2 regions of the Paenibacillus sp. TAB_01 genome follow, and region 1 is predicted to be linked to the other one. Evidence: riboswitches for the same ligand, from Rfam matches in the RefSeq annotation. Region 1 holds a riboswitch; the other holds the start of a gene.

Evidence for each region. Region 1 has a riboswitch for FMN ahead of ribD (bifunctional diaminohydroxyphosphoribosylaminopyrimidine deaminase/5-amino-6-(5-phosphoribosylamino)uracil reductase RibD). Riboswitches for the same ligand answer to the same signal wherever they lie in the genome.
Region 2: linked by a shared signal. The riboswitch ahead of ACHHV8_RS24650 (DMT family transporter) and the one ahead of ribD (bifunctional diaminohydroxyphosphoribosylaminopyrimidine deaminase/5-amino-6-(5-phosphoribosylamino)uracil reductase RibD) in region 1 are both predicted to bind FMN.

What each region holds. Positions count from the first base shown of each region.
Region 1 covers NZ_JBIFNP010000001.1:4,178,726-4,187,742, forward strand. The annotation lists gene ACHHV8_RS20285 (segregation and condensation protein A) at 1-270, opposite strand, end outside; gene ribH (6,7-dimethyl-8-ribityllumazine synthase) at 389-856, opposite strand; gene ACHHV8_RS20295 (bifunctional 3,4-dihydroxy-2-butanone-4-phosphate synthase/GTP cyclohydrolase II) at 965-2,179, opposite strand; gene ribE (riboflavin synthase) at 2,213-2,878, opposite strand; gene ribD (bifunctional diaminohydroxyphosphoribosylaminopyrimidine deaminase/5-amino-6-(5-phosphoribosylamino)uracil reductase RibD) at 2,859-3,992, opposite strand; FMN riboswitch at 4,352-4,514, opposite strand; gene ACHHV8_RS20310 (peptidylprolyl isomerase) at 4,561-4,992, opposite strand; gene lysA (diaminopimelate decarboxylase) at 5,165-6,496, opposite strand; gene ACHHV8_RS20320 (spore germination protein) at 6,574-8,532, opposite strand; gene ACHHV8_RS20325 (stage V sporulation protein AB) at 8,565-8,990, opposite strand; gene ACHHV8_RS20330 (stage V sporulation protein AA) at 8,987-9,017, opposite strand, start outside.
Region 2 covers NZ_JBIFNP010000001.1:5,062,895-5,071,911, forward strand. The annotation lists gene ACHHV8_RS24625 (SOS response-associated peptidase) at 18-638, opposite strand; gene ACHHV8_RS24630 (hypothetical protein) at 708-974, opposite strand; gene ACHHV8_RS24635 (Dabb family protein) at 1,020-1,601, opposite strand; gene ACHHV8_RS24640 (hypothetical protein) at 1,741-1,974, opposite strand; gene ACHHV8_RS24645 (DUF1540 domain-containing protein) at 2,103-2,258, shown strand; gene ACHHV8_RS24650 (DMT family transporter) at 2,308-3,300, opposite strand; FMN riboswitch at 3,499-3,651, opposite strand; gene ACHHV8_RS24655 (polysaccharide deacetylase family protein) at 3,802-4,632, shown strand; gene ACHHV8_RS24660 (hypothetical protein) at 4,813-5,205, opposite strand; gene ACHHV8_RS24665 (YjcZ family sporulation protein) at 5,440-5,562, shown strand; gene ACHHV8_RS24670 (class I SAM-dependent methyltransferase) at 5,703-6,308, opposite strand; gene ACHHV8_RS24675 (Rieske (2Fe-2S) protein) at 6,598-7,854, opposite strand; gene ACHHV8_RS24680 (MBL fold metallo-hydrolase) at 7,937-8,155, opposite strand; gene ACHHV8_RS24685 (glycosyltransferase family 2 protein) at 8,381-8,917, opposite strand.

The DNA of each region.
Region 1 (9,017 bases):
CATCATATAATCGTCATACTCAATCTCGATAACGGGAGGCTTCGGCAGCAGCATCTTGCTTTTGATGGAGAGCAGCGTCGCAGCCATGACGAGAAACTCGCTCGTCACCTCCAGCTCCAGCTCCTGCATCGCATCGAGGTATTCCATATATTGATCCGTGATTTCTTTGATTGGAATATTGTAAATATCCACTTCCGCTTTATCAATCAGATGGAGCAGCAAATCAAGGGGGCCTTCGAACGTATCCAGCTTGTAAGTTACTTTATCCAACCAGTACTTCCCCCTAAAGACTTTACATGTAATGAGCAAAGCCGGCTTTATAACATCATTAAATCATAAGCTAGGTTCTGCCGGAACAAAACCTAGCTTATGCTAAGATATCATTGAATTAAGACAATTGTCTAGTCAGGTTCGCCATTTCAATCGCGGTAGCAGCGGCCTCCCAGCCTTTATTTCCTGCTTTCGTCCCCGCACGCTCAACCGCTTGCTCGATCGAATCGGTAGTCAATACACCGAAAATCGTCGGTACGCCGGTTTTCAAGTTAATTGCCGCCACCCCTTTAGCCACTTCGCTGCAAACATAATCGAAGTGCGGTGTGGAGCCGCGGATTACGGCGCCGAGTGTAATGACAGCGTCGTATTTGCCGCTTTCGGCCATTTTCTGTGCGATCAGCGAGATTTCGAATGCGCCCGGCACCCATGCCACCTCTACCTCGTCGTCCTTAACGCCGTGACGCTTCAGCGCATCCAGAGCGCCTCCGAGCAGCTTGCTCGTAATAAATTCGTTGAAACGGCCGACAACAATGCCGTATCTTAATCCCTCGGATACTAAATGTCCTTCGTATACTTTCGCCATAATTCGTCAACATCCTTCCTGATTGCATATATTTTTTCACAAAATTCCTGCACAGCGGCCAAGCCAGACCGGCTTACATCTCCAGGCCCGGACGGGGAGCAGCCCCGCCTAAATCTCGAATTCCAGCAGATGCCCGAGCTTTTCCTGCTTCGTATGCAGGTAGTTCGAGTTGGACTCGTTCTCTTGCATCTGAATCGGAACGCGTTCGACGACTTCGAGACCGTAGCCTTCCAGCCCTTTGATTTTGCGCGGATTGTTGGTCAGCAGCCGGATTTGGGTTATCCCCAGATCCTTCAAAATTTGAGCGCCGATCCCGTAATCCCGCAGATCGGGCGCAAAGCCCAGCTTCAGGTTCGCATCCACGGTATCCAGGCCCTGCTCCTGCAAAACGTAAGCCTTCAGCTTATTGATCAAGCCGATGCCTCGGCCTTCCTGCCGCATATACAGCAGCACGCCAGAGCCGGCTTCGTCGATCTGCTTCAGCGCAGCGTTCAGCTGCGGACCGCAGTCGCACCGGTGGGAGTGGAACACATCTCCGGTCAGGCACTCGGAGTGAACGCGCACCAATGTCGGGACAGAGCCGTCGATTTGGCCTTTAACCAGCGCGACATGCTCCTTATTGTCCACCGCGTTCGTGTAAGCGATGGCGGTGAACACTCCGTAGTCGGTCGGCAGCTTCACATCGACCTCGCGTTGAATCAGCTTTTCTTTATGATTGCGATACTCGATCAGGTCCTGAATCGTGATCAGCTTCAGGTCGTGCTTGGCTGCAATTTCAAGCAGCTGGGGGACGCGGGCCATTTCCCCGTCCTCCTTGATCACTTCGCAAATGACCGCGGCAGGATAGGAACCGCACATCCGCGCCAAATCGACCGCAGCCTCCGTATGACCGGCACGGCGCAGCACGCCGCCCTTCTTGGCAATAAGCGGGAACATATGGCCTGGCCGGCGGAAATGCTCGGGTCTCGTCGTCGGATCGATCAGAGCTTTCACCGTCATGGAGCGCTCGGTCGCGGAAATGCCCGTCGTCGTCTCAGAGTAATCGACCGAAACGGTAAAGGCCGTCCCGTGGTAGTCGGTGTTTTTGGTGACCATCGGCGGCAGCTCCAGCTCCCGGGCCCTCTCTTCCGTAATCGGCACGCACACAAGCCCACGGCCTTCCTTGATCATAAAGTTAATGACGTCCGGGGTGGCTTTGTCCGCCAAAGCAATAAAATCCCCTTCATTTTCGCGGTCCTGGTCATCCACTACAATAATCACTTTGCCCAGCATAAGGTCATAAATCGCTTCTTCAATGGTATGAAATGAAGTCGGTTTCGTCATAGCTTCTATCCCTGCCTTCCTTATTCTGCCGTTTTACAGAAATCCGTTCTCGGATAAAAAGGCCTCTGTCAACCGGCTCGACTTGCCCGGGGCAGCAGGGTCCGGATTCCGGCTCAACAGCAGCTTCTCTATATATTTGCCCAGCACATCGGCTTCCAAATTCACCTCATCGCCCGCATGCTTGCGCTGCAGCACCGTTTGGGCCAGCGTATGAGGAATTATGGATACCGTAAATCCCCGGTCGTCTACATGCACCAAGGTAAGACTGATGCCGTCGACCGTAATCGAACCGTGCGGAATCAAATATTTTAAAATATCCCGCTCCTGCGGCTCGATCTGGAAAACGACTGCGTTTTCCTCCGGCTTCCGCGAGGTGATGATTCCGGTGGAATCCACATGCCCCTGCACAATATGACCGCCGAAGCGTCCGCCGGCCGCCATCGCTCTCTCCAAATTGACTGCATCCCCGACGTGGAGTCTCTGCAGCGAGGTTCTGCGGAACGTTTCCGGCATGACATCCACCGTAATGGAGGACTCGTCAAACTGAACGACCGTAAGGCAAACTCCGTTGACGGCAATGCTGTCCCCTAGATGAACGTCCTCCAAAATGCGTTTGGCTCCGATCGTCAGGATCATCGCCTGTCCCTGCTTTGTAATCCGGCGCATGGTGCCGATTTCTTCAATGATTCCCGTGAACAACTGATTTCACCTCATCCCTATTGCGCGGATAACCCGTCAGGCATACATCGTCTCCGAAGCACTGCAGCGAAATCCGCTCCAGTTCGATCGCGTCCTTCATCCGTTCAAACCCGCCGAAGCTGAAATTGCCGGGTGCCTGATCTCCGCCGATAATCTTCGGAGCGTAGAACAGCACCAGCTTGTCGATGAAGCCCTGCTCGAGCATCGCGCCGTTCAGCTTGCCTCCGCCCTCCAGCAGAATCGAGGCGATATCCCGTTCGCCCAAGAGCTCGAGGGCCCTGTTCAAATCCACCTTCGGCCCTGCACCGCAGGACAACACCGTGACGCCCGCGGCCTCAAGCTGCAGGCGCTTCTGCGGGTCGGCGCCTTCCGTTGTCAGGACAATCGTCTCGGCCGACTTGTCCGTGACGACCTGCGCCTGAAGCGGAAGCCTTAAGGCCGAGTCGACGATGAGCCGGATCGGATGCAGCGCAGGCACGTCAAGGCGCGTCGTGAGCAGCGGATCGTCACTCAACACCGTGCCGACGCCGACCATGATCGCTTGATTCCGGTGGCGCAGCGTGTGCACATAGGCCCGCGAGTCAGGGCCGGTAATCCATTTGCTGTCCCCGGTGCGCGTCGCTATCTTGCCGTCCAGCGTGCTTGCCGTCTTCAGCGTAACGAACGGACGCCGCGTCATGATGAAGCGGTTGAACGCTTCATTCAGCCGCTCCGCCTCTTCCCTCAGCACGCCTGTCGTCACTTCCAGCCCGTGCTGCCGCAGTCTGTCGAGCCCCGTACCCGCCACCAGCGGATTGGGGTCGGTTGCCGCCACAACGACCCGCTTCACCTTCTCTTTGATCAAGCGGTCGCTGCAGGGAGGCGTTTTGCCGTAATGGCTGCACGGCTCCAGCGTTACGTAAGCGGTGCTGTCTTCAGCCTCCGCTCCCGCCATTTGCAGCGCATGAACTTCCGCGTGCGCGGTTCCGCGCTTCAAATGCGCCCCCATGCCGACAATGCGCCCGTCCTTGACGAGCACGCATCCGACGACGGGATTGATTCCTGTCTGGCCAGAGGCCCCTTCGGCGAGCTGAATGGCCAGCTTCATGTAAAATTCGTCGTTAAGCAGCTCCACCAACCATCCTCCTCATCCGTTCCTTCACGACAAAAAAAGCCCGCTTTTTCCTAAGAAAAAGGGGCTTGGATCGATAGGTACACGTCAAACGCAGAACAGCTTTACAAAGCTTTTATCATCAGCAGACAGCTTGGAATAAACCGTCATACAGCACAATGAACGGCTGAAAATCGCGACAAGAAGCTCCGCTGACAGGACGCATCGTATCCAAGAAGAGAGGAAATCGATGCTTGTCCGCAGAAAGCGGCATTCTTTATAAAGCGATGTTCATTCCCCACGGCAGGCCAAGCCTGCACGATCGACAGGAATATCCAAGCGGCTTTCAATAAAGGCTAAAGCAAATAAGCATGCAAGTCTACGTTTTCCTTCTCCCATCCAGACTATACTGTCGGTCTCGGAATTGCACCGAGTCCACCGTCTGCAGCAAAGCTTGCAGCACGGGTCACGGACTGAACGTCCTGCCGCCTAAGCAGCGGACGTATCACCGCCGGTAGGGAATTTCACCCCGCCCCGAAGGAAACTTACTTTAAATTAGTATATAGTGTAATTTGGTAGTTGTCTAGTGAAATTACACCTCGACGACTTTCACCGTTTCCATTTTGTCACGGCCTTGGAACTTGTCGACATGCTCCATACCGGAAGCGACTTTACCGAACACCGTATGCTGTCCGTCCAAATGAGGCTGCGGCTGGTACACGATGTAGAACTGGCTGCCGCCTGTGTTACGGCCTGCATGCGCCATAGCCAAGGAGCCGCGCTCGTGCTTGTTCGGGTTGATTTCGCAATTGATTTTGTAGCCTGGACCGCCTGTGCCTGTGCCTTGCGGGCAGCCGCCTTGAGCTACGAAGCCGGGAATGACACGGTGGAATACAAGACCGTTGTAAAATCCTTCGTTAGCCAGCTTTTCAAAGTTAGCCACCGTGTTCGGTGCGTCTTTCTCAAACAGATCGATGACGATCTCGTCACCGTTCGCCATTTTAATTTGCGCTTGTTTTGCCATATGTAGGTACACTCCTTTATTATTCAATGAGTCCTATTGTACTATAATGCGGACATGTTCACAAATCCGAAATGAGGCGGGCCCAAACAAACGCTCGCTGCGCTCTAAAAACAGGAAAAGACCGGCCGCCCCGTACATCCGGGCAGCCGGTCTTTCTTTTTATCTCATCCTGTTACACCGTCTTGGTAACGGGTCTCATGCGTGCAGGGATTACGTCGTTGCCGACGATATTCTGGTAGGTTTCCCGCTCGACAACGACATCCGCTTCCCCGTCTTTCACAAAGACGACGGCCGGACGGCGGATCCGGTTATAATTGCTTGCCATAGCGTAGTTATAAGCGCCTGTGCAGGAAACGGCCAACAAATCGCCGGTTTCTACCTTCGGCAGACGAATATCCCAGATCAGCATATCGCCGCTTTCGCAGCATTTGCCGGCAATCGATACCAGCTCTTCGTCGGCTTCCGCCGCACGGTTCGCGAGCATCGCTTCATAGCGGGATTCATACAGTGCCGGACGCGGATTATCGGTCATCCCTCCGTCTACCGCCACATATTTGCGGATGCCGGGAATGTCCTTATACGTGCCGACGGTATACAGTGTCGTCCCCGAGTCGCCTACGATGCTGCGGCCCGGCTCTACCCAGATTTCCGGGGTAGGGTAGTCGAAGCGGGCGAAATTCGATTTGATCGAATCGGTAATAGACTTCACGTACTGCGATACCGGCAGCGGCGTGTCGCCCTCCACATAGCGGATGCCGAAGCCGCCGCCGAGGTTGATCACGGAGAAGATCACGTTCATCTCGTCGCGTACTTTGGCCGCGAACCCGATAACCTTGTCGACCGCCATCTGGAAGCCTTCTACCTCGAAAATCTGCGAGCCGATATGGGAATGTACGCCCAACAGCTCGATATGAGGCAGCTCGACCGCTTCCTGCACCGCGCGGTAGGCCGAGCCGTTATCGATATCCAAACCGAATTTGGAATCCGTCTGGCCCGTCGAAATATATTCGTGCGTATGCGCCTCAACGCCCGGCGTAATGCGGAACAAGATCTTCACCCGCTGGCGCTTGTCGCCGGCAATGGCGTTCAGCATGTGCAGCTCCACCAGATTATCGACAACGAAGCAGCCGATTTGAGCGTCGATAGCCATAGCCAGCTCCTGCGGCGTTTTGTTGTTGCCGTGGAAGTGGATACGCTCCGGCGGGAAGCCGGCCTGCAGAGCGGTATACAGCTCGCCGTCGGAAACGACGTCCAGCGACAGGCCCTCTTCTTCCACGATGCGGCACATCGCCATTACGCAAAAAGCCTTGCTGGCATAGGCCACTTGAAATTTCAAACCGGAGGCTTTGAATGCCTCCATATACTCACGGCAGCGCTGCCGGATTAAAGCTTCATCCATAATATAAAGCGGCGTTCCGAATTGCTCCGCTAACTGCAGCGTATCGCAGCCGCCGATTTGGAGGTGTCCTTTATCGTTAATTTGACTTGTTCCATGTAAGTACATCGTCCGTATCCCTCTTCCCCCTAAGCATTACATCTAAGGTACCATAGATAAGGATATGCTGACAACAAGGGGATTGGTTAATCCGTTGGCTGTCTGGTGCTGTCCGACGGCTTGGTCAGGCTCATTCGTCTCTTGACGGTCAAGAACGGCTTACGGACCATAATATCGTTCAACGCTTTAAAATTGAACGGGACGAACGGCCACATATACGGCGCGTTGTAAGAGCGGCGGGTGGCCAGATAGATGAACCAGACCGTCGTTCCGATCACCAGTCCGGGAACCTTGAATACCGCCGCGAGCAAAAGCAGTGCAAGCCGGGTCAGCCGGTTCGCGAGACTCAGCTCATAGCTCGGGGTGGCAAACGTTCCGACCGCAGCCACCGCGAGATACAGGATAACCTCATTGACGAACAAGCCCGTCTTCACCGCCACATCGCCGACCAAAATCGCCGCCACCAAGCCCATCGCGGTTGCCAGCGGGGTCGGCGTGTGCACGGCTGCCATCCGCATCAGATCGATCCCAAGCTCTGCGATCAAAAATTGCAGCAGCAGCGGCAGCTTCGCGGCCTTTTGCGGACCGATAAATTCAAGACCCGGCGGCTTCAGCTCCGGCGAGGTCACCAGCAGAAACCATAATGGCAGCAGAAACAGCGAAGCCATAATTCCGATGAATCGAACCCATCGTAAATAAGTGCCGGTCGTCGGCGTCTGCCGGTATTCCTCCGCATGCTGCACGTGGTGGAAGAAGGTCGTCGGCAGAATCATGACACTCGGCGACGTATCGACGAAAACGGCGAGATGCCCCTCCAATAGATGGACGGATACGACGTCCGGCCGCTCCGAGTACCTTACCATCGGATACGGGTTCCACCCGGTACCCACGATGGCCTCCTCGAGCTGCTTCTCCGCCAGCGGCAGGCCGTCTACCTTGACGTCTTCAATTTTTTTTCGTACGGCGTCCACCAAATCGTGATCGCATATATCGTCGATATAAGCGAGACAAATATCGGTATGCGTCCGTCTTCCCGCCCTCGTCATCACCAGCTTCAGCCTCGGGTCTCTGATACGGCGCCGAACCAGCGTCACATTCGTCAGCAGCGTCTCTACAAAGCCGTCGCGCGAGCCCCGGACGACCCGCTCCAAATCCGGTTCCTCGGTAGAACGGACGGGGAAGCTTTTGGCGTCTACGATAATAGCGCTGCTGGAACCTTCGAAGAAAAATCCGGAGGCTCCCATCGACACATTATCGATCACTTCGCTCAGCTTATTCGTCTGCTTGACTTGAATGTGCGGAATAAGCGCATCCATGAACAGCTGGACTCTCTTGTCGCCTTCTTCTCCGTTAATTGCATGCTCAATCGGCGTATCGCTCAGCGCATCGTCGTTCCCGCCTTGCTTGGACGAACGATCTCGCTGCAGCCCGTCGGCATAAGACAGCCTGTCGAGAATCGCGGTAAGCACCGTATCCTTGGCAAAGCCGTTATAATAAAATACGGCGACCTTCGTTCCGCCGAAGATCATCTCCCGGAATACGACGTCGAAGCTTTTATTCAGCCCGACCTGCTCCTCCAGCGCCCTCTTCAGCATATCGAAATCAGGACTGATTTTATCCTCCTTCTTGAACTTCATTTCTTCGCGGGTCAGCACATTTTCGGTTTTTTTGCCGGTTGCCCCCTTCGCTTTTTTTCCGGAAGACTGCTTGTCTTGTTCTTCCCCGCTATGGCCGTTAGGCTTATCGTGCCGCGCATCCTCGCCTGTCTCTTGATGTGCTTTATAATGAGCCTTGAGAGGTTCCTGATGCTGTATATCATCATCATGCGATTCGCCGCGGTGTGCCCCATGCAGCTCCTCACCGGATTTCATATGGTGCTCACCGGGATGCTCTGCATCCATGTATCCCTGCTCTTCTTCCTCCGTTAAATGGGAATGATCGTTCACAATATTTCCTTCACGGTCAATCTCCAGCTTCTTGTCCTCGCCGATTCCGGCGGAATCTCCGTTTGAAATGTGCTTCGGTTTGATAGGCACTTTTCGCATGTGTCATTCTCCTTTCGCATGATGTCGGCGTGTTATTCGAGAAAATGAAGCCAATCCAGTAAAGAGCCCAGCACCTTGCCGAAGATCATAGCCATCAAAAACCAAATCATATACGATCCCATCCCGATACGCTTCGCCAGAATCGGCAGCACATTGATCACTTCCGTCAATGCGCCGGCCAGCATGCCTACAAAGCCGCCCGCCAACAGTCCGAATAAAGCGGCCGCCAAGGGATAGAACGAAAACGACCATTCAAAGAAATCGGTTAAAGTAAAAAACAGCGAGCCGCCGATGACTGCGCCCTCAAGCCATCGAATCAGGTGATACGTCCGGCTGATCTGGGCAAGCCTCGGGATAATGTTCAGAACGACCAAAAAAGCTACCATGCCGCTGCCTACGGCAATGCCGCCCGCGATGCCCAGAAAAATGAGAAGGGGCACCGACCACCAGAGGGTCATGATTTTTCCCTCGCTTCATGAATCTTG
Region 2 (9,017 bases), 880 kb from region 1:
CAGGCTCAAGCTCCTCCTCATCCCATACGCGGTTCCCATAAAGCGGCGGGCAGCTCCCGCAGCGGCGGTACGGACGCCGATTCGAGCAGCTCTTTCACCAGCGCTTTGTCGAACAGCTTCGGACTCAGCCAGCGGTCGATTTGCTCCGCATCCAGAATTACCGGCACATGCTCCTCCGCGTTCAGCGACTCGTTCCATACCTTGCGGGTCAGAATCGTGCATGTCCGCAGCTCCTCGTCGAAGGAACCGTTCCATTCGTCGAACACGGCGGCCATCCCGAAAGCCGGGCGTCCCGGCACAACGAACCGCCGGACCTCCTCCCGCTTCTTGCCGAGCACCGTCACTTGATCGAAGCTGCTGGCAGGCACAATGCAGCGCTGCCGCTTCAGCAGATGATCGAACGCTCTTCGCTCGAAGGCGGTGCCGATGTCGGCCCGATTGGCTCCCTGCGCCCAGAACGGCATCAAGCCCCAGCGAAACGCATCCAGCGTCCGTTCCTCCCCCTGCATGCGAATGACCGCAATCGATTCATTCGGGACAAGACTCCGTTGATTGGCATAATAAAATAAGACGCGGGAAATGCCGAAGGCATCGCTTAATTCGGATACGTCGGTATGTAAGGTCAGTCGGTTGCACATGCTGCTTAACTCCTCTGCTCTGTTTGAGCAGTAGTATTGGCAAAATGTGCAATTTGTATGCCACCGCGGTTACAGCGGCAGCATCGATCTTTTCTCCGCCTGCGATCTGCAATCGCCGCATACGCCGACAACCTGCCCTTGCTCGGAAGCGTAGAAGGTGAGCTTGGCCGCCTTTTTTTTGCAGAAGGAGCAGGGCTGCGAAGCGGCTTTCCCCGCCCTCGCCCGCACATCGGACAGCTTGACCACCTTGCTGTCGTACTTCGGCTTCCGCTTAGCGGCTCGGTACAGCATGATACTGAGCGCAAGCACAACAACGACCGTAATTACCCAAAGCATCCTGCCGCCTCCTTTACGCTAAATGTATGAAGCTGTAATTACCGGTCACTCGCCAGGTGCGGCTATTATCGTATAATCAATCTCCAAAAAGTCCGTCACGTCCCGCTTCCACACTTCCTCCACATATTGAACATGAACCGGGTGGCTGTTATACGCCTCGTAATCCGCTTGACTCGCAAATTCCATGTAAAAGCCGTATTCGTACGGATTTTTGCCGCTTTGCTGCTTCAGCACTTGAAAACGGAGCACGTTCGGCACCTCTGTCAAGGTTGCTGCGCTGCTGGTCAGAAAAGCTTGCGCTTCCTCGGATTGAGCTGGAAAACGCAATTTAAAAAATACAGTGTGTGCAATATTCGGATTCATTCCTGCCTCCTGCCCCTTCTCTTTCAATTTTTGGTTGGTACCCGTCATTCCCTCCGCCGGCGCTTCGGCCAGCCTCAGCAGTTCTTCGACCTCGTCATACTGCAGGACATTGGCCAGGGAACGGATCACGTCGGCAGACGGCTGGAACCTGCCATTTTCAATGGCGTTCATAATCGAATAGCTGACTCCCGCCTTCTCGCCAAGCTTCCGTAACGTGATGTCCTGCCGCTGCCTAAGCTGCTTCAGCTTACTGCCCAAGTTCATTCTCTCGGCTCCTTGCTTGGTAGTTTCATTCTCTTTAACTCATTTCTACATGCCTGTCCCAAATTCCTTTGTACACCGGCCAAAAGAGCAAAGGGACGTCCTTCGCCCTTCTAACCTGTGTCTGTTTGCTTAAACGTTATTACCCCCGCTGACGCACCCGGCCTTCAGGTGCCGATGCACGGCGCTCCGTCCCGTCTTCCGCCTCGGATACCCATAGCATCCCCATGGAAATAGCAAACATAAGCACGACAAGGGCGATGCTGGCTGCAATATAGCCGTGCATTTCCAGATAAAGCACCGCCGGGATACAAAGCATCAGAACCCCGTACAAGATAAAGCCCGTTTTTCCGGCCGCTTTCGCTTTCTTCGTCATAAGCCAAGACCTCCCGCTAAAGCAGTAAAGTTCCTCACTATATGTATTCGAAAAAACAAGCTTTCATACGGCATTCTAGTATAAACCCGTACAATCCGGTCATCCTGATTAGTAAGGAGGTGATATCCATGGCAAAAGATGTAATGTGCGAAGTGAATTCCTGTAATTACTGGGGAGCTGGTAACAAATGTACGGCTTCCTCCATCTATGTGGTGAACAACCGCAGTCAACAAGCAGCGAATTCCGCTGAAACGGACTGTAAAACGTTCGAGCCGAAAGTGTAACATCAAAACAAAGAAACAAGGGCGGCCAAAGGGCCGCCCTTGTTTCTTTTTAAGCCTCTGCCGAACGCGGCGCCTTCGCACTTAAAGGCCGGTCCGCATCCTGCTGACGCGAGAGGCTGAACAGCATGAGCCAGATAAGCAGGAAGCCGGCAATTTGCGCAGCCGTCACCCCTTGCTGGAAGACGAGCCAGTTGACCAGCACCCCGATCGCCGGGAAGAACAGCTCCGCCAGTGTAGCGTAGGAAGCCTTCGTGCCCGACAAGCCGCGGTAATAAAGGAGCAGGCTGATCAAGCCGGGTAAAAACGCCTGCAGCACCAGGTTGCCGGAAACCGCAAGCCAATCGGACGTTTGAACCGGAAGCTGCCAAGCATCTCCGCCCATCCAAGCGGTAAACACCAAGAGCGGCAGCGCCAGCGTAAAGCGCAGCGCCGTGACGGATTCGAACGGCATCTTATCCAGCAGCAGCCGCCCCATCACCGTGGAACCGCCCCACAAGGCCGCGGCTCCAATCGACAGCAGCCCGCCCAGAGCGGCAACGTCGGATATTTGCTGGAACGGCATGGATACGCCGAAGGTCAGAAGATATGTGCCTGCGAGAGCCATAATAACGAAGAAGGAAAACCGCGCGGGCAGCCGCTCCTTCAATATCCAGCGGGCCATAAGAATCGCAAACAGCGGCTGAAGCTTTTGCAGCAGCAGCACCCCGTTAAGATTGCCGTGGGCAAAAGCGGAAGTGAACATAATGGTCGCAATCGCCGAGCCGCCCCATGAAATGAACAGCAGCGCCCCGATATGACGAAGGCCCAACCCCCGTATCTGCTTGCGCTGCAGCCACAGAACCGGAATGGAATATAAGAGCAGCAGCACATGCTCCAGCAAAACGATTTGAGATGAACTAAAAAACTTCAACAGCAATATCCGAAACAGGGGGTCTACGCCCCATAGCGCCGCGCCCAGCGCAACCAGCCAAACTCCGTTTCGGTTCGAGACCGGATTGCCGCTTTTCATTACCTTATCCGGCTGCAGTACATTGTTGCCCATCATCCATAACCTCCCAAGGATTCGCATCCGCTGCCTGAGAAAAGGCCGCGGAACGGTTCATCTTGTTGAATAGGAAGCTTCGAAAGAAGACAGCCCCGTTATCTGAAGTTAAGATAACGGGGCATGCTTAAACAGGCTTGGAATCCGGAACGTTTGTTTGCAAATTCAAATAAACGTACGCCAGACTATCACGCTTGTTATGACCTTCTCCCATCCGGACTGTACCGTCGGCCTTGGAATCTCACCAAATCAGTCGCATACCTGCATAAAGCAGATAGCGAGTCGCGGGCTTAAGGTCACGAACGACCCTTCACCGCCGGTCGGGAATTTCACCCTGCCCCGAAGATCCGTATTCAATTATTTTGCATTTTATCACACGCTTCAACAAATGACAAGATACTAACTAAAAATTAGCGGCTTGACTCAAAAATTTCACGACATTATTTCACCAAATTCGATATAATATTCGCTATACTATGTTTAAAGAGGCTTAGAAAGAAGATGATAACGTGCATTACAAACCGATGGCTATCCTGCTGCTCGCAGCTGCGCTGGCCGGCTGCGGACAAAAGCCGATGCCCCTGGCTTCCGCCGCAGCAGCCGCAGCTCCCGCGGATAGCAACACTCCTGTTCCTGCAGCCGGTCGGACCGGCACAAGGCTCAGGAGAAAAAGAACCGGCGCATGCCGACACACAAGCCGTGCCAACAACGCAAGCCGCGCAAGCGGTGCATGCAAGCGCCGAATACAATCTCAAGCAGCACGTAACTTACTCCGGTCCGCGTTCCCAGAAGAAAGTGGCGCTCACCTTCGATGACGGTCCGGATACGAAGTACACGGAGCAGATCCTCGACATCTTGAAAAAGTCGAATGTGGTCGCTACCTTTTTCGTTACCGGGGAACACGCGGCAGCCCATCCGGAAGTAATGAAGCATATCGTTGCCGGAGGTCATGAAATAGGCAATCATTCCTGGGATCATACCAATCTGACAACGCTCAGCGAAGCGCAGATGGCTGAGCAAATCGAGAAAACCGATCAGACCATCCAGCGGTTCACAGGGCAGCTTCCGACACTTGTACGGCCGCCGTACGGCGCCCTGTCCAAGGAAGTCGCCGACTACGCGGAGCAATCGCATCGCATTGTTTGCTGGTTCCGTCGACACGAGGGACTGGGAGGGCATCTCCGTCGAACGGATTCTGGACAATGTGAAGAAGGAAGTCAAGCCGGGCTCTATCATACTGCAGCATTCCGCGGGAGGGAAGAAAGGCAATCTATCCAACACGGTAACGGCGCTCCCGCAGGTGATCCGTTATCTCAAAGAACACGGATATGAGCTTACCACCGTAACCGACCTGATCCAGCAGGGATAGAGGCAGCGGTGAAGCCGGTGATCGAAAACAGCTCACAGTTCTATCCCCCATGGCATTCCGCATAGATGCAGCATACAAAAGGAGCAGCGCCGGCACGGCGTCTGCTCCTTGTTTGCATGCGAATATAGAATGAAGTCTGCCTGCTAGCTTGCGACTTGGATAAAAAAACCGAACAGGCCTTCCAGCTCCGAAATCGTAATCCCAAGCGATTCCGCCTGCTGCTCGAAGCTGAGCTGAGGCTGCTCTTCGATTAACACGAGCAGCTCGGCAATTTTATCGAGCTTGTTCTTCTCCTCGGTCGGATTGACGACACGGTAAACATTGCCCGGACCGAGCTTTTCAATTATGCCAAGCTGCATTAATTTATCCAGCCAGCGGGCCATATCATCGGAGGCCACGTCCAGGAAATTAGCCATCACCTTGGGAGGCAGCGTACATCGATCCTCTTCGATCGTTTTCAATCTGATCAGTTTTATAAGCCGTTGATAGTTTTCGATTCGATTCAGGGTAACCCGCACGATGTCCGAAGTAAACATGACATGCCTTTCCTTTCTTCTGCCGTAATGGAACAACTTCTCCACCCATCATACCATGCCACCCGGCCCATCCGTCAACGAGCGGGCGAAGCCGGTTGTGACGGTACAGCCGTACTCCCGGGGAATTTGCCATGGAAGGACATCTGTCCAAGCACTTTGCTGAAATCGGCATATTTTATCTTAGGACTTAAGTCAAAGCGTCCTAAACCAAAACTCGAGAGGAGATTTACAAACATGAGCGGAATCGTAGGCGGAGCAGGCTGCGGCTGTGGTTATGGATTTGGCGGCTTTACATCGACAGGTGTGATTTTGGTTCTCTTCATCCTGTTGGTTATCGTCAGCCGCGCTTGGATCTAAGCTTTGGAGAAAAACCGGCCCCTCCTAAGGAGCGGCCGGTTGGTATCCTCTTCGGTTACCGGTCTCCGGTACCAACGCAGGACCTGATTTGAGCCTACGGAGCGCACACCCGTCCTCCGTCGGGCATTACATAGGCTAAGCTAACGCTGTATCTGCTGTTCGGTGCGCATCCTGCATATATAAACGAAAGCGGGAGGCACATTGAACGGAACGTATGCGATACTCACTTCGTCAAACTGCTCTATCAGCAATTTTTTCATTTGAAGAGAATACTGGAACGTCACGAACACCCCCTCCTCCCGCAGCGCTCCTTTGATCTGATCGATCAGGCTCATGCGAATCTCAGGCGCAAAATTGGCAAAGGGCAAGCCCGAGACGATTGTATCGGCTCTTCCCCAGCCTGTCTGCCGCAGTTCCCGGCCCAGCTCCAGCGCATCCGCCGCAAACCGTATCCCGCTCCCCTGCAATCGTTCAGCCAGCCGTTCTCTCAGCTCCTCCTCCTGCTCGAAAACGAGGAACTCGCAATCCGGCCGCCTCAATTCATCTATCGCCCGTGTGAATACGCCGGTGCCGGCCCCGAGCTCTATGACTACATGCGCCTGCTCCCATCGGATTCGCTTCAGCATACTGCGGGTCAAGCTGGACGAGCTTGGCAGAATGCTGCCCATTTTTCGCGGATCGCGCATAAACTTCTGGAAAAACAGCCACGATTCCGATAGCAGGGAACCTGCTCTAAACTTTAACATCCTTTCCTTCACTCCCTGTTTCCTTGACTATCTGTAGATTAGCCGAAACAGTTTAGGAATTAGGGAGGGAACTCCTAAAGGTTTTCTTAAGAGAACATGAAATCAACTGCACAGCATTTCTTGAATCAAAAAAAATCCCGGTTTATTTGACGAGGCCATTGGAGGCCGCAAATAAACCCGGGGTTCGGGCGGAATCTTTAAGCTGAGACCCAGACGTTCGCCTGGGGCCCCGGATTTCAACCTCCTGCAATGGGTGAAAAGAAAGAAACCCGGGGACGACGCTGCGCTATCAATCCTCTTCCAAAGCAAACGCATGAATTGTACAATTGCTTGTATTGCACTGCCCGCCCTGCTCCAGATCGAAAATCCAGCGGTGGCGCGGACACATGATCGTCTTGCCGGCGACCCAGCCCTGCGACAAATCGCCGCCTTCATGCGGACAAAACCGGTTGATGGCATAGCGCGTGCCGCCCGCCTCAATAACAATGCGCTCCTGATTCGTCTCCAGCGCAAGAAGCTTTTCGCAGAACCAGGTCATATCCTCCGCCTCCATCGTCAGGAAGCCATGGATCAAGGTAGAGAAAATGTCCGGCTCCCGGTTAAATCGCATGCGGAAAGACAGCATGAAATCCTCCCATGTCAAGGTGCCGTCGAAGATCCGCTCGATTTCCCAGGAATCCGTCGTGATGGAATAATAATTTGTATCCGAAATATCTCCAACCCGCTCGATCGTTTTCGCCGGAAAATCAATTTTCAGCATTTGATCCGGAGCATTGCGAAAGCGGAAATATAAAGGTACGGTGACCCGCTGATGCAGAGTCATATGATCCAGCTTGCTCTGGAACGCGTGCTTAAGCTTCACGAGCGTGTCTTCGACCTGGACGTGGGCGTATCTTTTGCGGCGCGCTTCAAACAGACCGGCATACAATGCCGCGTACTCCTGAACGTACGACTCCAGATTGGTTTCATCCACAACCTGCCCGGAACGGTGAAGCCATTGCCCGGAAGGTACGTCCAGGATATCGCCCGGCATAAGGTTCGGCACCTCTACCTGCAGCTTTTTCAATCTTTTCTTCAGAAAAGCCATTACCTGAGGGGTGTGCGGGAAAATATTGTTTTTTTCAAAGTTCAGATGAATCAGTCCGGGATCGAGGAAGCAGGCGGGTCCCGCCGACGGTAAGTAGAACTGAGGGCGAACCGCTTCCAGCGAGCGGGCTACGGCTTCGAACTTGCTTCTGACCTTGGCCTTGGAAATTTTCTCATATTTGCTCTTCGGATAATCATAGCAGGTCGGATGCCAGATCGCTCCCGAGAACTGTGCTGCATATACTTGAATCGGTCCTTCCTGCTCGACAATGGCCGGAAGCCGTTCCATCAGCTTGCAGTCGTTCAGGTTCAAAAAAGCATGCTCTGCGGTCTTGACCAGAATGGCGGAATCCCTGTTAATCTCCGTATCGATCATATACAGCTTGATGATTCCGTCCGCAAAGGGCAGTCCTTCCCCGTCCGCCAGACTGACCAGCTGCTTGCACTCGTAATGCCCCAAAATTTCGCGCAGCTCTTCCCGTCTGAACTTGGCGACGACGACTGTAAAATCGCGATTTTCAAGACTCTGAAGAAATTTCAGGTCAAAATCGGTCCTTGTGCTCGTGACTGATATACAGATAGCGCTCTTTATGTGTGGTCCGCAGCTTCTCCTGCACGTAGGCGCCGAGGTGATGATTCCGCGGAAACTGGAACCAGGCCCCGTCGAATGCGCCCGTCGGTGAAAGCCACGGATCCATAATAATGATAGCGTTCGTTGTTTCTACACAAAACCCGGCATGCCCCAAAAATGTGATTTCCATGTCCTCCACCTTTTCCACAAAAGTCAGCAGCCCGTCCACGGCCATAAGAGGCTGCGAAAGAGCTAGCGCCTGACTCGTTTCTTATAGATTTTGGTCCGGGCCACAACGCGGACATTACCGGACAACAGCTTTTTATCCTCAATCTTCCATGTATGGTTTTTACGATTGGAGCGGCGGATCGCCACATAATTGTATCTGTCGCCGGAGTAAATTTTATAGCCCGCCTTACGGCACCTGCGCAAAAAGTTCGAGTCCGAGCCGGATTTCAGCTTGGTCGCGAAACGGACGCTTCTTGAAGATGCGTTTGCGGAAAAATAAGGTTGCCCCCGCTACATGGTGGGTAAACCGGTTCTCCCGGTGAAGGTTCATCTTCAGAAGGATGTGTTTGCTTCGCATATACAAATAAAACGTTTTTTTGCCGACAACATGGGCCTTGGTTTGACGCAGCGTTTTCATCGAACGGCTAATATAACGCGGCGCGTAGTAATCGTCATCGTCAAATTTAGCAATAACGCCATATTTGGCTTTGCCGATCGCATAGTTCAAGCAAGATCCCAGATTCAAACGCTCCGGTCTTCTAAATACCCGGATATTGTGTTCCCCTTGCACTGCCTCCCGGTATTTCTTCAGACTCATGTCATCCCGGTTCAGCACAATAATTAATTCTTTTTTCTTCCAGGTCTGATCCCGATAATTGCTCAAAATCTTATCGAAATATTGAGGTCGGTTCGTACAAGTAATGACAGATACGCCTCGAATCACGTTCTCACCTCTTTTTCACATGTATGAGCAATGTATGAGTACGATGGCCTGATGGTGTGGGCGGATGGAAGGATCGACGGCGCAAAAGGGAAGGTAGGAC